Regions from separate parts of the Prescottella sp. R16 genome, predicted to be linked through region 1. Evidence: riboswitches for the same ligand, from Rfam matches in the RefSeq annotation. Region 1 holds a riboswitch; the other holds the start of a gene.

What was found. Region 1 has a riboswitch for S-adenosylmethionine ahead of Q5696_RS02770 (aminotransferase class V-fold PLP-dependent enzyme). Riboswitches for the same ligand answer to the same signal wherever they lie in the genome.
Region 2: linked by a shared signal. The riboswitch ahead of Q5696_RS16080 (bifunctional o-acetylhomoserine/o-acetylserine sulfhydrylase) and the one ahead of Q5696_RS02770 (aminotransferase class V-fold PLP-dependent enzyme) in region 1 are both predicted to bind S-adenosylmethionine.

The regions. Positions count from the first base shown of each region.
Region 1 is NZ_CP130943.1:601,493-608,778, forward strand. It holds gene Q5696_RS02765 (Pls/PosA family non-ribosomal peptide synthetase) at 1-2,087, opposite strand, end outside; SAM riboswitch class IV at 2,229-2,343, shown strand; gene Q5696_RS02770 (aminotransferase class V-fold PLP-dependent enzyme) at 2,392-3,702, shown strand; gene Q5696_RS02775 (flavin reductase family protein) at 3,713-4,180, opposite strand; gene Q5696_RS02780 (YbaK/EbsC family protein) at 4,340-4,828, opposite strand; gene Q5696_RS02785 (ABC-2 transporter permease) at 4,844-5,923, opposite strand; gene Q5696_RS02790 (TetR/AcrR family transcriptional regulator) at 6,014-6,646, shown strand; gene Q5696_RS02795 (carboxymuconolactone decarboxylase family protein) at 6,764-7,201, shown strand; gene Q5696_RS02800 (crotonase/enoyl-CoA hydratase family protein) at 7,240-7,286, shown strand, end outside.
Region 2 is NZ_CP130943.1:3,425,240-3,432,525, forward strand. It holds gene Q5696_RS16065 (MFS transporter) at 1-1,183, opposite strand, end outside; gene Q5696_RS16070 (NADP-dependent isocitrate dehydrogenase) at 1,321-2,538, opposite strand; gene Q5696_RS16075 (amino acid permease) at 2,758-4,137, opposite strand; SAM riboswitch class IV at 4,283-4,398, shown strand; gene Q5696_RS16080 (bifunctional o-acetylhomoserine/o-acetylserine sulfhydrylase) at 4,539-5,831, shown strand; gene metX (homoserine O-acetyltransferase MetX) at 5,828-6,973, shown strand; gene Q5696_RS16090 (DUF3017 domain-containing protein) at 6,981-7,226, opposite strand; gene Q5696_RS16095 (bifunctional methylenetetrahydrofolate dehydrogenase/methenyltetrahydrofolate cyclohydrolase) at 7,266-7,286, opposite strand, start outside.

The DNA of each region.
Region 1 (7,286 bases):
CGCAGTGCGATCCACAGCCGCAGATGCTCGGGTCCACCGCGCGGGTAGGTGCCCGGTCGCAGGCGCCGCAGCAGCAGTCGCGCGCCGGTGACCGCGATCGTCATGCGTCCCAGCGGGGTGACGACGAGGACGAACAGGAGAGAGACCCACCACCACGACAGGGTCGGGGCCCAGGCTGCGCCCGTCCACGACAGGACGTTTCCGGCGATCGCCAGCCACGTCACCCACTGCAGCCCGGTCAACGTCATGAGCGGAACGGTCGCCGCGATCTGTGCGGCCTGCGCGCGCCGTGACACCGGGGCGACGTGGCGCGGCGCCGCGGTCACGGCGGGGGAGAGGTCGTCGAGGAAACCGGCGAGGGACGCGAGCCTCGGATGGTCGTACAACTGCGCGACGGTCATCTCCGGGAACCGTTCCCGCAGCGCCGTCACCAGCTGTGCAGCCGTCAGGGAACCGCCGCCCATCTCGAAGAAGTCGGCGTCCGGTCCGGTGACGGGGGCGCCGAGGATCGACGACCACAGTCCGGCCACCCAGGCGGCGGTGCCGTCGAGGCCCAGCGCCTCCGGATCCTGTTCGGTGCCGGGCAGTGGCCACGGCAACGCGGCCCGGTCGACCTTGCCGGATGTCCGGGTGGGGAGCTCGTCGACCAGCGCGAGCCGCGGCACCAGGGCCGCGGGCAGTTGCTCGGCCAACAGCGCCCGGGCGGTGTCGAGGTCGAAGTCCGGATCGGTGCTCGCCAGATAGCCGACGAGGATCGCGGTGCCGGCCGGCGTCCTGCGGACCGCGGCCGCCGCCCCGGCCACCCCGGGCAGGTTCTGCAGCGCGTTGTCGACCTCACCGAGTTCGATGCGCCGGCCACCGATCTTCACCTGGTCGTCGGCGCGGCCCTGGAACAGCAGCCCGGCGGTGTCGAGGCGCACCAGGTCGCCGCTGAGGTACGCGCGGTCCCAGCCGAGAGTCGGCATGGGCGCATACTTTTCGGCGTCCTTCGCCGGATCCAGATACCGGGCCAACCCCACCCCTCCGATGACGAGTTCGCCGACCTCGCCCTCGGCGACCGGCTCGCCGGACGCATCGACCACCGCGAGATCCCAGCCGTCGAGCGGCAGTCCGATCCGTACCGGACCGGTGCCGTCCATCAACGACCCGCACGCGACGACCGTCGCCTCGGTGGGTCCGTACGTGTTCCACACCTCGCGGCCCGGTACCGCGAGCCGCTCGGCCAGCTCCGGTGGGCACGCCTCGCCACCGAAGATCAACAGCCGCACCGCTTCCAGTGCCTCGGCCGGCCACATCGCCGCCAGTGTCGGGACCGTCGAGACGACCGTGACGTCCCGCGACACCAGCCACGGACCCAGATCCATACCGCTGCGCACCAGCGACCGCGGCGCCGGCACCAGTGTCGCCCCGTGCCGCCACGCCAGCCACATCTCCTCACACGACGCGTCGAACGCCACCGACAAACCCGCCAACACCCGGTCACCCGGACGGAGTGGGCTGTCCGGCAAGAACATCCGGGCCTCGGCGTCGACGAACGCCGCGGCGTTGCGGTGCGTGACCGCGACCCCCTTCGGGGTGCCGGTCGAGCCCGACGTGAAGATGATCCAGGCGTCGTCGTCGAGACCCGGGCGACGGACACCGGGGGAGTCGGCGCGGGCCGCCGCCGTGCCCGCCGCGATGCCGTCGCCGGTGACGATCGCCGCCACCCGAGCCTCCCCGAACACGAGCTCGGCGCGCTCGTCCGGATCGTCGGCGTCGACCGGCACGTACGCCGCACCCGCCGCCAGCACCGACAGGATCGCGACGTACAGCTCGCGCGACCCCGACGGCATCCGCACCCCGACCCGGTCGCCTGCGCCGACCCCGGCCGATGCGAGACGCTCTGCACCGGAAGCGATCTCGTCGAGCAGTTCGCGGTAGGTGAGCGGTGCGTGGCCGTCGTCGACCGCGACCGCGTCGGGATGTGCGGCCGCCGTCGCCTCGAGGACGTCGACGAGCGTGCGCGGCGCGGGCGCGTGCGAGGACCGGAGGAACACGTCGGGAATCGCCGAACGTCGGCCCGTGTCGGAATCGGATCGAAGGGGCACGGCTGAAGTCCTGTCCTGCTCGTCTGTGCCGAGGCGGCTGTCTCAGCAGTTGTCCCACCTCCGGATGACCGTTCGGTGAACGGATCCGGCACCAGTATCGCGTTTGACAGTTGCCGAACCGTTCTGCCATCCTCGTCGCCAGGTCACGAGTACCAGCGTCAAGCCCCGGCTAGCTGGTCGGCAACCCTCCAACCGCGGTGGGGTGCTCCGGGTGACGACCAGGTCATGGTCCACAAGGACATGGCAAGCGCGGACTCCGATGGCGTCTCCAGCCGACGGGTCCCAGGACTCGAAGGATGTTGTGATGACCGCTGTACCCACCGCCACCTGCGCCGGCCCCCTCGCTCGCGTCTCCGGCTGTGACACGCAGGTTCCGCTCGTCGGCGGCGGCAGCTGTACGTACGCGAACTTCGACTACGCGGCCAGCGCCCCCGCGCTCGCGCAGGTCACCGACCGCCTCCAGGAGCTGCTGCCGTTCTACGCCAGCGTCCACCGTGGCGCCGGCTATGCCTCCCGGGTGAGCACCGACGCCTACGAGAGCGCCCGCGGATCCGTCGAACGTTTCGTCGGCACCGACACCGACCAGGTGGTCGTCTTCACCCGTAACACCACCGACTCGCTCAACCTGCTCGCCACGTGCGTGCCCGGCGACGTCGTCGTCCTCGACATCGAGCACCACGCAAACCTGTTGCCGTGGAAGAACTCCCGCATCGTCGAGGCCGCGGACACGGTCGTCGACACCGTCGCGCGGATCGAAAACGAACTGGCCGCCGCCCCCGCCGCCCTGCTGGCCGTCACCGGCGCGTCGAACGTCACCGGTGAGGTCCTGCCGATCGCGGAACTCACCGAGATCGCGCACCGCCACGGTGCCCGCATCCTCGTCGACGGCGCCCAGCTCACCCCGCACCGTCGCGTGCACCTCGCCGAGACCGGCGTCGACTACCTGGCCTTCTCCGGGCACAAGCTGTACGCGCCGTTCGGTGCCGGTGTCCTCGTCGGCCGCCGCGACTGGCTCGACGCCGCCGAGCCCTACCTCGCCGGCGGTGGCGCGGTACGCGAAGTGACCCTCGACGAGACCGTGTGGGCGCAGGCTCCGGCCCGGCACGAGGCCGGCAGCCCCAACGTCCTCGGGGTGGCCGCCCTCGCCGCCGCCTGCGACGCCCTCGCCGCCCTGGACTTCGAGCAGGTCGTCGAGCACGAGCGCGTGCTGGCGTCCCGCCTCGCCGACGGACTCGCCGAGATCGACGGTGTCCACCTGCTGCGCCTGTGGGCGGACGCCCCCGACACCGTCGGCATCGTCACGTTCACCATCGACGGCCACGAGCCCGGGCAGATCGCCGCCTACCTGTCCGCCGAACACGGCATCGGCGTCCGCGACGGCCGCTTCTGCGCCCACCCCGTCCTGAACCGCATCGGTCTCGCCGGCGGCGCCGTCCGCGCCAGCCTCGGCCTCGGTACCGGCTCCGAGGACGTCGAACGGTTGATCGCCGCCGTTCGGCAGCTCGCCGACGGCCGCGCCACCTGGAACTACGGCAAGACCGATGGACTGTGGAACCCGGTCCCCGAGACCCGCGGCTTCTCCACCGGCACCGCGGGCGCCGCCGAGTGCGTCTGACCTCGTAGTACTACCGGTCGAGAGGAGTCGGCCGGTGGTAGCAGCCCTCGTGGTAGAGCAGCGGCGCCGACGCGGCCTCGTCGTCGTTGTCGTTGTGCAGGCGGGTGATCAGACCGATCACCAGCGTGTGATCGCCCGCGGGAATCAACTGCTGCACCGTGGTGCGCATCCAGATCGGCGTGCCGTGCAGTACCGGCTCACCCGTCTCGAGCCGCGCCCACAGCGACTCGTCACTGAACCGTTCCGCAGCCGTGCGGGCGAACCGCTGTGCGAGATGCTGCTGATGCTCCCCGAGCAGATGCACCACGATCGAATCGGCGGCGTGCAGCGCGTCGGCACTCGACGAGCTCAGTGCGATGTTGAACGAGATCAACGGCGGATTCATCGACAGCGACGCGAACGACGTCGCGGTGAAGCCGACCGGCCCGTTCGGCGAATCCAGCGTGACGATCGTGACCCCGGCCGGATGGCGGCGCATTGCCGCCTTGTACTCGTCGTTGCCGATCCCGGCCTCGGTGGGGACGACGGTGAGGTCGGGCGTGTTCTCGACAGGCTGTGACAAGACAATTCTCCGATTCGAACCAGGACGATTGTCCGCCACTATAGGAGCGGGTCCTCCGGGCGACCAGGATTGTGCTCACTGAGCGGACGCGGCCGCCCCCATGTCGACGGCCAGCCCCGCGGTGACCCGCAGCAACTCGGGGAACGTCGTGCGGAAGACGGTCTCCGGGTGTCCCGCCGACGCCCACAGTTCTGCATACCCGGCCAGTGCCTCGTCGAGATACGTCGGCAGATTGGTGGGATGCCCCAGCGGTGCGACCGCGTCGACCGGCTGCCCTGTCACCTCCGCCGTGACGTCGTCGGACGCCGGCACCAGCGTGCCCTCCAAACGCTCGCCCGTCGCGGCCACGTCCACGACCCGTGCCCCCGACACCAGCAGCAGCACCGGTTCGTCGTCGAGCAGGAACACCCGCGCTGCGACGACGGAGCCCGCGTCCACACCCAGTGCGGCCGCGACCTCCGTCGCGTCGTGCGCGACCGGACGACTGACGATCACCCCGTGGTGACCGCGCGCGATCAACGTGTCGGCGACGTACGCCGCACTGGGATGCAGCAGCCTGGGCATGCACTCAGAGTAGGACTACTTCGCGGCGGCGACAGGCGTATCGGTGCGCGACTTCCGGACCCGTAGCCCCGTGAACCCGAGCAGCAGCACGGCGCCGACCGCCGTGTAGAGCGCCAGTGCCAGCGCCGGCTGGCCGAGGCCGACGTTGTGGAAGTACACGATCGACCGCACCCCCTCCGTGCCCGCGCCCGGTGTGATCCACTTGCCGATCGCTGCGTAGAAGCCGGGGATCACGTTCGCGCCGAACGCGCCACCGGCACTCGGATTGCCCAGCACCACGAACACCGCGATCGCGAGCGGCACCGCGACGACGCCCACCGCCGCCCGCAGACCCATCGTGAACAGGCCCGTCGCGAACACCACCCCGGTGCCCAGCAGCCACAGCGGGAACCAGTGGCCCGCGAACGTGCCCAGCAGGTGCGTCGTGATCAGCGCGCCGAACGCGCCCGAGGCGGCGGAATACCCGAACATCACCGCGATGTGCGCCCATGCCTGCCGGCGCGTCGACGGCGCTCCGAGGAACAGGCCGATCGCCGCCGCCAGCAGATAGCCGCCGACGACCCAGCCGATCGACAGGTAGAACCCCGACAGCCCGCGATTGTCGTGTGCGCCGACCGGGATCTCGTCGCGCACGATCAGCTGCCGGTGCTGCTCCGCGGTGACCCGATCGAACACCGCCTCGAGCGCCGACGAGACGGAACTGCCGCCCGCGCTCGCCGTGAACAGGGTGTCGGTACCGCTCGCGTCGAGCACGTACGCGCCCTGGATCTCCCGGTCCCGCAGCAGCCGCCGCACCTCGGCGGTGTCGGTGGCGGTCCGGGTCCCGAGCGGACGGCCCTCGAGTTCGCCGAGCTCGTCGGCGGTCTGCGCGGCGAGCTCGGCGGGTACTCCGGGCCCGGCGACGACCGCGACCGCGATGTCGCGTGGCGTCGGCTCGTGGAACGCCGCGACGTAACTGAGGATGAAGCCGAGCTGCAGCACCAGGACCCCGGCGACCAGCACGGCCATCACCGTGCGGCGGCCGAATCGGTCGACCAGGTTGTCGGATGCCGGTGGGGCTGGCGGGGTGTCCGCCTCGGTGGTCGTCGTGGTCACGGGTGTCCTCGATATCGCTGTGTCGTCGTCCTGGTGTCGCGGTCTCGACACATCTTGTCGATACCGCGGGTATTGAATACCGTAGGTATCGTGACTGGTAGTCGTCAAGGCGAAGTGACCGCGACCGCTCGACCCGGGCGGGACGTCGTACGTGCCCGCATCCTCGAGGCCGCCGCCGACGAATTCGCCGAACAGGGATTCGCCGCAGCCAGGCTCGCCGAGATCGCCCGCCGCGCCGGCTTCACCAAGGGCGCCGTCTACTCGAACTTCGAATCGAAACAGGACCTGTTCGCCGAACTGTTCGCGCAGCGTTCCCTCGACCTCGCCGGCCGGGTCCTCGCCGAGATCGCCGGCCTCGCCCTCGCCGACGCCGTCGGCAAGGGCGGCGCGACCATCGCCTCCGCACTCATCGCCGACTCCGAATGGTCGCTCCTGGTCCTCGAATTCGGGGTGCAGGCGGTCCGCGACCCCGTCGTCAAGCAGGCATACCTGCGCGAACGCCGGCACCTGCGGGAACAACTCGTCGAACTCATCGCGGAGAAGGCCCGCGAGTGGGACGTCGACCTCGACGTCCATACCACCGCACTGTCGCTGACCGCACTCATCTCGGGACTCGTCCTCGAGCACACCGTCGACCCCGAGCAGGTCGACCAGCAGGCCATGGGGGCGGCGGTCACCGCGCTCTTCGCAGGGGCCGTGGCGCGGGCCGACCGTCCCCGGTGACCCGGGTCGCCTGCTTCGGGCGCGCCGGATCCCCGGAGCTGGAAGGATCGACGTGATCGGTCGATGCCTGCGAGATACCGCGCGGCACGGCGAACGACGCGACTGACAGGAGTGCACATGACTTCCGTGAACCTCGGCAAACAGCACCCGGACGCGTACAAAAACTTGATCGCCCTCAGCGCGCAGGCCGACGCTGCCGTCGAGGCGTCGGGTCTCGGCCCGCTGGTCGGCGATCTCGTGAAGATCAGGATCTCGCAACTCAACGGCTGCGCCTTCTGCCTCCGGATGCACACCCGCGACGCCCTCGCGAAGGGGGAGACGAGCGACCGGGTGGCCGTGCTCGCGGCGTGGTGGGAATCCCAGTACTTCTCGCCGCAGGAGCGGGCCGCCCTCGCGCTGGCCGAGCAAGTGACCGAGCTGCCGGTGCCGGACACTCGGACGTGGGACGACGGATCGCTCACCGACGAGCAGGTGTCGGCGATCGGTTGGCTCGCGATCGTGATGAACGCGTGGAACCGCGTCGCGATCACCAGCCACTATCCCGTCGCTCCCTGACGCTGGTGCGCCCGAGGCCGTCAAGTTACTCTTCGGTAATGACGGAACAGCAGAGTTGGAAGGCGTTCACAGTCGAGCGCAAGGA
Region 2 (7,286 bases), 1.7 Mb from region 1:
CGACGGCGAGCGCCAGCACCGCCAGGCCTGCCGCGGCCAGCCCGGCACCGACGAGGGCGGGGGCGGTGTAGCCGAAGCCGGCGGCGATGACGACACCCCCGATCCACGCGCCGAACGCGTTGGCGATGTTGAGGGCCGAGTGGTTGAGGGCCGCGGCGAGGGTCTGGGCGTCGGCGGCGACGTCCATGAGCCGTGTCTGCAGGCCCGGGACGAGCGCCGATCCGGCGACGGCGATGAGGAACAGCACGGGCAGTGCGGTGTACGGGTTGCGGGCGGCGACCGCGAACACCGCCAGGACGACGACGAGTGCGGCGAGGACCGTGAACAGGCCGCGGGTGAGGGCCCGGTCGGCGAGCACCCCGCCGAGCACGTTGCCGGCGACCATGCCGAGCCCGTAGACCATGAGGACGACCGGGACGAGCGTCATCGGCAGCCCCGCCACCTCCGTCATCGTCGACGCGACGTACGTGTAGACGGCGAACATGCCGCCGAAGCCGACGGTGCCCACGATCAGCGTCAGCCACACCTGACCGCGTCGCAGGGCACCGAGTTCGGTGCGTGGATCGCTGGTGCGCAGATCCTGCAGCGGCGGCACCCACGCGCAGATCGCGAGCACGGTCGCCGTGCCGATGACGGCGACGACGGCGAACGCGCTGCGCCAGCCGAGGTGCTGGCCGATCCAGGCGGCGACCGGCACTCCGATCACGTTGGCGACGGCGAGACCGGCCATCACCGTCGCGACGGCCTTGGCACGCTGCCCGCGGGCCGCGAGGTGCGCGGCGACGAGCGACGCGACCCCGAAGTAGGCTCCGTGCGGTAGACCGGCCACGAAACGGGCGACCATCAGCCCGCCGTAGTTCGGGGCGACGATCGCGGCCGCGTTCCCGAGGGTGAACGCCACCATGAGTGCGATGAGCAGCACCTTGCGGGGGGTGCGGGCGGTCAGGGCCGCGATGAGCGGTGCGCCGACGACGACACCGAGCGCGTACGCGGTGATGACGTGACCGGCGGTCGGTTCGGAGACGCCGAGGCCGCCGGCGATCTGCGGCAGCAGTCCCATCGCCACGAATTCGGTGGTACCGATACCGAAGCCGCCCATCGCGAGCGCGAACATCGCCCGGCGGCGGACGGTGGACGAGACGACAGGGGTCGAAAGTTCCCTGGTGGGGAGCGTGCTGGTCAAGAAGAGCCTTCCGCGAATCCTGCGCCGTCGCCTGTGGGCGGCGGACGGGCCAGCCTATCGGGGAAACGGAAACGGGACGTTCCCGTGTGGGGAACGTCCCGTTTCGGTACCGCTGTGACGCTACCGGGGCGACGCGACTATGCGCGCGCCTTCTGCAGGTTCTCGTCGAGGGTCGCGAGGAACTCCTCGGTGGTCTGCCAGCCCTGGTCCGGGCCGATCAGCAGCGCGAGGTCCTTGGTCATCTGGCCGTTCTCGACGGTCTTGACGACGACGTCCTCGAGCTGGTTCGCGAACTCGATCAGCTCCGGGTTGTTGTCGAGCTTGCCGCGGTGCGCGAGACCACGGGTCCACGCGAAGATCGACGCGATCGGGTTCGTCGACGTCGGCTTGCCCTGCTGGTGCTGACGGTAGTGGCGGGTGACGGTGCCGTGCGCGGCCTCGGCCTCGACGGTCTTGCCGTCCGGGGTCATCAGCACGGAGGTCATCAGGCCGAGCGAGCCGTAGCCCTGCGCGACGGTGTCGGACTGGACGTCGCCGTCGTAGTTCTTGCAGGCCCAGACGTAGCCGCCCTCCCACTTGAGCGAGGAGGCGACCATGTCGTCGATGAGGCGGTGCTCGTAGGTGAGGCCCGCGGCGTCGAACTCGGCCTTGAACTCGTCCTCGTAGATCCGCTGGAACTCGTCCTTGAACATGCCGTCGTAGGCCTTGAGGATCGTGTTCTTGGTCGACAGGTAGACCGGGTAGTTCTGCTGCAGGCCGTAGGACAGCGAGGCCCGCGCGAAGTCCTGGATGGACTTCTTGAAGTTGTACATGCCCATGACGACGCCGCCGTCCTCGGGCATCTTCACGACCTCGTGCTGGATCGGCTCGGAGCCGTCCTCGGGGGTGAAGGTGAGGGTGACGGTGCCGGCCTGGTGGACCTTGAAGTCGGTGGCGCGGTACTGGTCGCCGAACGCGTGACGGCCGACGATGACCGGCTTGGTCCAGCCCGGGACCAGACGCGGGACGTTGGAGATCAGGATCGGCGCACGGAAGATGGTGCCGCCCAGGATGTTACGGATGGTGCCGTTCGGGGAACGCCACATCTTCTTGAGGCCGAACTCCTCGACGCGAGCCTCGTCCGGCGTGATGGTCGCGCACTTGACGCCGACGCCGTGCTTCTTGATGGCGTTCGCCGAGTCGATGGTGACCTGGTCGTCGGTGGCATCGCGGTGCTCGATGCCCAGGTCGTAGTACTCGAGATCCACATCGATGTAGGGGTGGATCAGCTTGTCTTTGATGAACTGCCAGATGATGCGGGTCATCTCGTCGCCGTCGAGTTCGACGACCTTGCCTTCGACCTTGATCTTGGACATGGGGGCTTCGCGTCCTCCTAGGAAGTGTCCCTGGCGCCGCTACCTGGGCGCCAGGTCCCCTGGGTATCGGGGGTGCGCAGACCACTTTGTGGGTGAGTCCGCCAACGGTTCGATTATCCAACGTATCGGTTCGGGCCTCCCGTCACGGAACCGACCCAAACATGACGAGCGTACTGCTATTCGTTCGGATGGCAACCACCGGGCGGGAAACCTCACACCCTACTCGTGGGTAACCAAAGTTTCAGTGCGTGGCCGGACCCAACGCAGATAGGCGAGGGCGAGCAGGGTGAGCCAGCCGGCGCCGACGACGAACGCGACACGGGTGTCGACGTCGAAGGCCAGGAGGGCGATGACGAAGACGAGGAACCCGATGGCGGCGAGCTGCCCGTACGGCCACAGCGGCACCGGGAACTTCAGAGCTTTCACCTCGTCGGCGGTCATGGCCTTCCGGGCACGGTACTGCGACAGCAGGATCATCAGCCACACGAACACGGTCGCGAACGTGGCGATGGACGCGATGACGAGGAACACCCGCTCGGGAATGAGGTAGTTGAGCAGGACGCCGACGAGCAGCGTGACCACCATGATGACGACGGTCATCCACGGCACCCCGGCGCGGGAGACGCGGCGCATGACGGCGGGCGCCTGACCGCGCTGCGCCATGCCGTACATCATGCGTCCGGCACCGAACACGTCGCTGTTGATCGCGGACAGGGCGGCGGTGATGACGACGATGTTGAGGACCGTCGCGGCCGGGCCGAGGCCGAGCCCGGAGAAGATCTCGACGAACGGGCTGCCCTGCGCATCGACGGACTGCCACGGGTTGATCGCCATGATGACCGCGAGGGTGAGCACGTAGAACAGGATGATGCGCACCGGCACGGTGTTGATGGCCTTGGGGATGGTGCGTTCGGGGTCCTCGGCCTCGCCGGCGGTGATACCGATGATCTCGGTGCCGCCGAACGCGAACATGACGATCGCGAAGCATGCGAGGAAACCGCCGAAGCCGGTCGCGAAGAAGCCGCCGTCGGCCCACAGGTTGGAGACGCCGGCGGACGTGTCGTGGATGCCGAACCCGAAGATCAGGACGGCGATGCCGCCGACGATCATCGCGACGATGGCGGTGATCTTGACGAGGGTGAACCAGAATTCGACCTCACCGAACACCTTGACGCTGAGCAGGTTGAGGGCGCCGATGAAGAAGACGACCGCGAGCACCCAGATCCAGCGGGGTACGTCGGGGAACCAGAACCCCATGTAGACGCCGAACGCGGTGACGTCGGCCAGGCACACGACGATCATCTCGAACGTGTACGTCCAGCCGGTGGCGAATCCGGCGAACGGGCCGAGGTGTTTGCTCGCGTACTCGCCGAACGACCCCGACACCGGGTTGCTCACCGCCATCTCGCCGAGCGCCCGCAGCACGAGGTAGATGACGGCGCCGCCGATCAGGTACGCCAGCAGTACCGAGGGGCCGGCCTTCTCGATCGCCTCCGCCGAGCCGTAGAACAGTCCGGTGCCGATCGCGGACCCGAGCGCGATGAAGCGGATGTGGCGCGCCGTGAGTCCGCGGTGCAGCGGTGCGGCGGTGTCTTTCACGATCGAACTCCCGGTCGACAAGGGGGCGGTGTCGACAGCAAGAGTATTTCGGTGCGCCACATCACAGCAGGTCGCTATGTCCGTGATGCGTTTCCTGCCGCCCTCCTTCCAACCGCGCGGTCGATACCGCTACTATCGGCGGTCAGGTCAAGAGTGTCAGCGTCAAGCCCCGGCTCGCTGGCCGGCAACCCTCCAACCGCGGTGGGGTGCCCCGGGTGATGACCAGGTTTCCCGACGCGAGTCGGGTGACAAGCGCGGGTCCGCTGGGACGGACCCACTGACCGGGCCATGCCCCACCGGAGGTTCTCATGATGTGTTGTTGTCGTAGGTAGCCCAGTCATCCCGGCGCGCGACAATCGCCGTCGGCTCTCCCCTACTCCCGAATCCGGAGCAGACGACTCATGACCGATATCACGGACACCTGGAGCTTCGAGACGAAGCAGGTCCACGCCGGCCAGTTGCCCGACGGCACCACCAACGCGCGGGCGCTGCCGATCTACCAGACCACGTCGTACACGTTCGACAGCACCGATCATGCGGCCGCACTGTTCGGTCTGGCCGAGCCCGGCAACATCTACACCCGCATCATGAACCCGACGCAGGACGCCGTCGAGCAGCGGATCGCCGCACTCGAGGGTGGCGTGGCGGCCCTGCTGCTCGCGTCCGGTCAGGCCGCGGAGACGTTCGCGATCCTCAACCTCGCAGGAGCCGGCGACCACATCGTGGCCAGCCCGCGCGTCTACGGCGGCACCTACAACCTGTTCCACTACACGCTGCGCCGGCTGGGTATCGACGTGTCGTTCGTCGACGATCCGGACGACATCGAGCAGTGGCGGGCCGCGATCCGACCGAACACGAAGGCGTTCTACGGCGAGTCCGTCTCGAATCCGCGCAACGACATCTTCGACATCCCGGGGGTGTCGAAGGTCGCGCACGAGAACGGTCTCCCGCTGATCATCGACAACACCGTCGCGAGCCCGTACCTGATCCGGCCGCTCGAGCACGGCGCCGACATCGTCGTCCATTCGGCGACCAAGTACCTCGGCGGGCACGGCACCTCGATCGCCGGTGTGATCGTCGACGGCGGCACGTTCGACTGGACCCAGGGCCGGCACGACGTGTTCACCACCCCGGATCCGAGCTACAACGGTGTCGTCTACGCCGATCTGGGTGCGCCGGCGTTCGCACTCAAGGCGCGGGTGCAACTGCTGCGCGACCTGGGCTCCGCCGTCTCCCCGTTCAACGCGTTCCTCATCGCGCAGGGCATCGAGACGCTGAGCCTGCGGATGGAGCGGCACGTCGCGAACGCGAAGGCCGTCGCCGAGTTCCTCGAGGCGCACCCGGAGGTGGCGACGGTGTCGTACGCGGGTCTGCCGTCGTCGCCGTGGTACGAGCGGGGCAAGACGATCGCGCCGCGCGGCACGGGTGCCATCGTGACGTTCGAACTGAAGGGCGGCGTCGACGCGGGCAAGAAGTTCGTCGACGCGCTGACGTTGCACAGCCACGTCGCGAACATCGGTGACGTGCGCTCGCTGGTGATCCATCCCGCGTCGACGACGCATTCGCAGCTGACCCCGCAGGAGCAGCTCGCCGCCGGTGTCACGCCGGGCCTGGTGCGCCTGGCCGTCGGCATCGAGGGCATCGCCGACATCATCGCCGACCTCGAGACCGGATTCGCGGCGGCGGCATCTTGACGGTCAGTTCGGTTCGCCATGCCCGTCCGGCGGGGTTCCCCCCGCCGGACGGGCAATTGGGCTTCGTCGACATCGGCTCGGTCGAACTCGAGAACGGTGCGGTGCTGCCCGACGTCACCCTGGCCGTACAGCGGTGGGGCGAGCTGTCCCCGAACCGCGACAACGTGGTGCTCGTCGAACACGCCCTGACCGGCGACTCGCACGTGACCGGGCCCGCCGACGACGATCATCCCTCCCCCGGCTGGTGGGACGGCATGATCGGCCCGGGCGCACCGGTCGACACGAACGAATGGTGTGTGCTGGCCACGAACGTGCTCGGCGGCTGCCGCGGCACCACCGGCCCCGGCTCGCTGACAGCCGACGGCTCCTACTGGGGATCCCGGTTCCCGGGGATCTCGATCCGCGATCAGGTGACCGCCGAGGTCGCCCTCGCCGACCTGCTCGGCATCGACCGCTTCGCGGCCGTCGTGGGCGGCTCGATGGGCGGCATGCGGACGCTCGAATGGATCGTCGGGTATCCGGACCGGGTGGATGCGGCACTGGTGCTGGCGGTCGGTGCCCGCGCCACCGCCGACCAGATCGGCACCCAGACCACACAGATGCGGATCATCGAGAGCGACCCCGATTGGCAGGGCGGCGACTACCACGGCACCGGCCGAGTCCCGCGGACCGGGCTGGGCCTCGCCCGCCGGATCGCGCACCTGACGTACCGCACCGAGAACGAACTCGATTCACGTTTCGCGAACGAGCATCAGTCCGGCGAGAACCCGTGGACCGGTGGACGGTACGCCGTCCAGAGCTATCTCGACCATCAGGCCGGCAAGTTGGTGTCCCGGTTCGATCCGGGCACGTACGTGCTGTTGACCGAGGCCATGAACCGGCACGACGTGGGCCGCGGCCGCGGCGGTGTCGAGGTGGCCCTCGCGGCAACCCCCGTCCCGACGATCGTCGGCGGCGTGGATTCGGATCGGCTGTATCCGCTGCGCCTGCAGCAGGAACTGGCCGACGGCCTGCCGGGCTGCGACGGCCTGCGGGTCCTCGAATCGCGGGACGGCCACGACGGCTTCCTCACCGAGGCCGACGCGGTGGCCGAACTGTTGAAGGAAACGATGGAGCTGGCCCGGGAGGCCCGCCGGCGTTGACCGACGTTCAGTCGGTCCCGAGGGGATCGATCGATGCGGCCAGCGTCATGATCGCGGCGCCGACGACCGTCATGGAGACGACGTCGAATCCCTTGCCGCGCACCGCCAGCAGCCCCACCTGGTCGGGCGCGAGGACGGCCCGGAATCCGGCCGCGAGCAGCGCGGCACCCCCGAGGACGAGGGCACCGCGCCGCCACCGATCGGCGAGGACCAGCCCGAATGCGACGGCCACCACGAGGAGGACGGCCAGCATCGGCAGGTTCCTGCGCACGAATTGCGTCACGGACGCGTCCTAGTCGCGCAGACCGGCGAG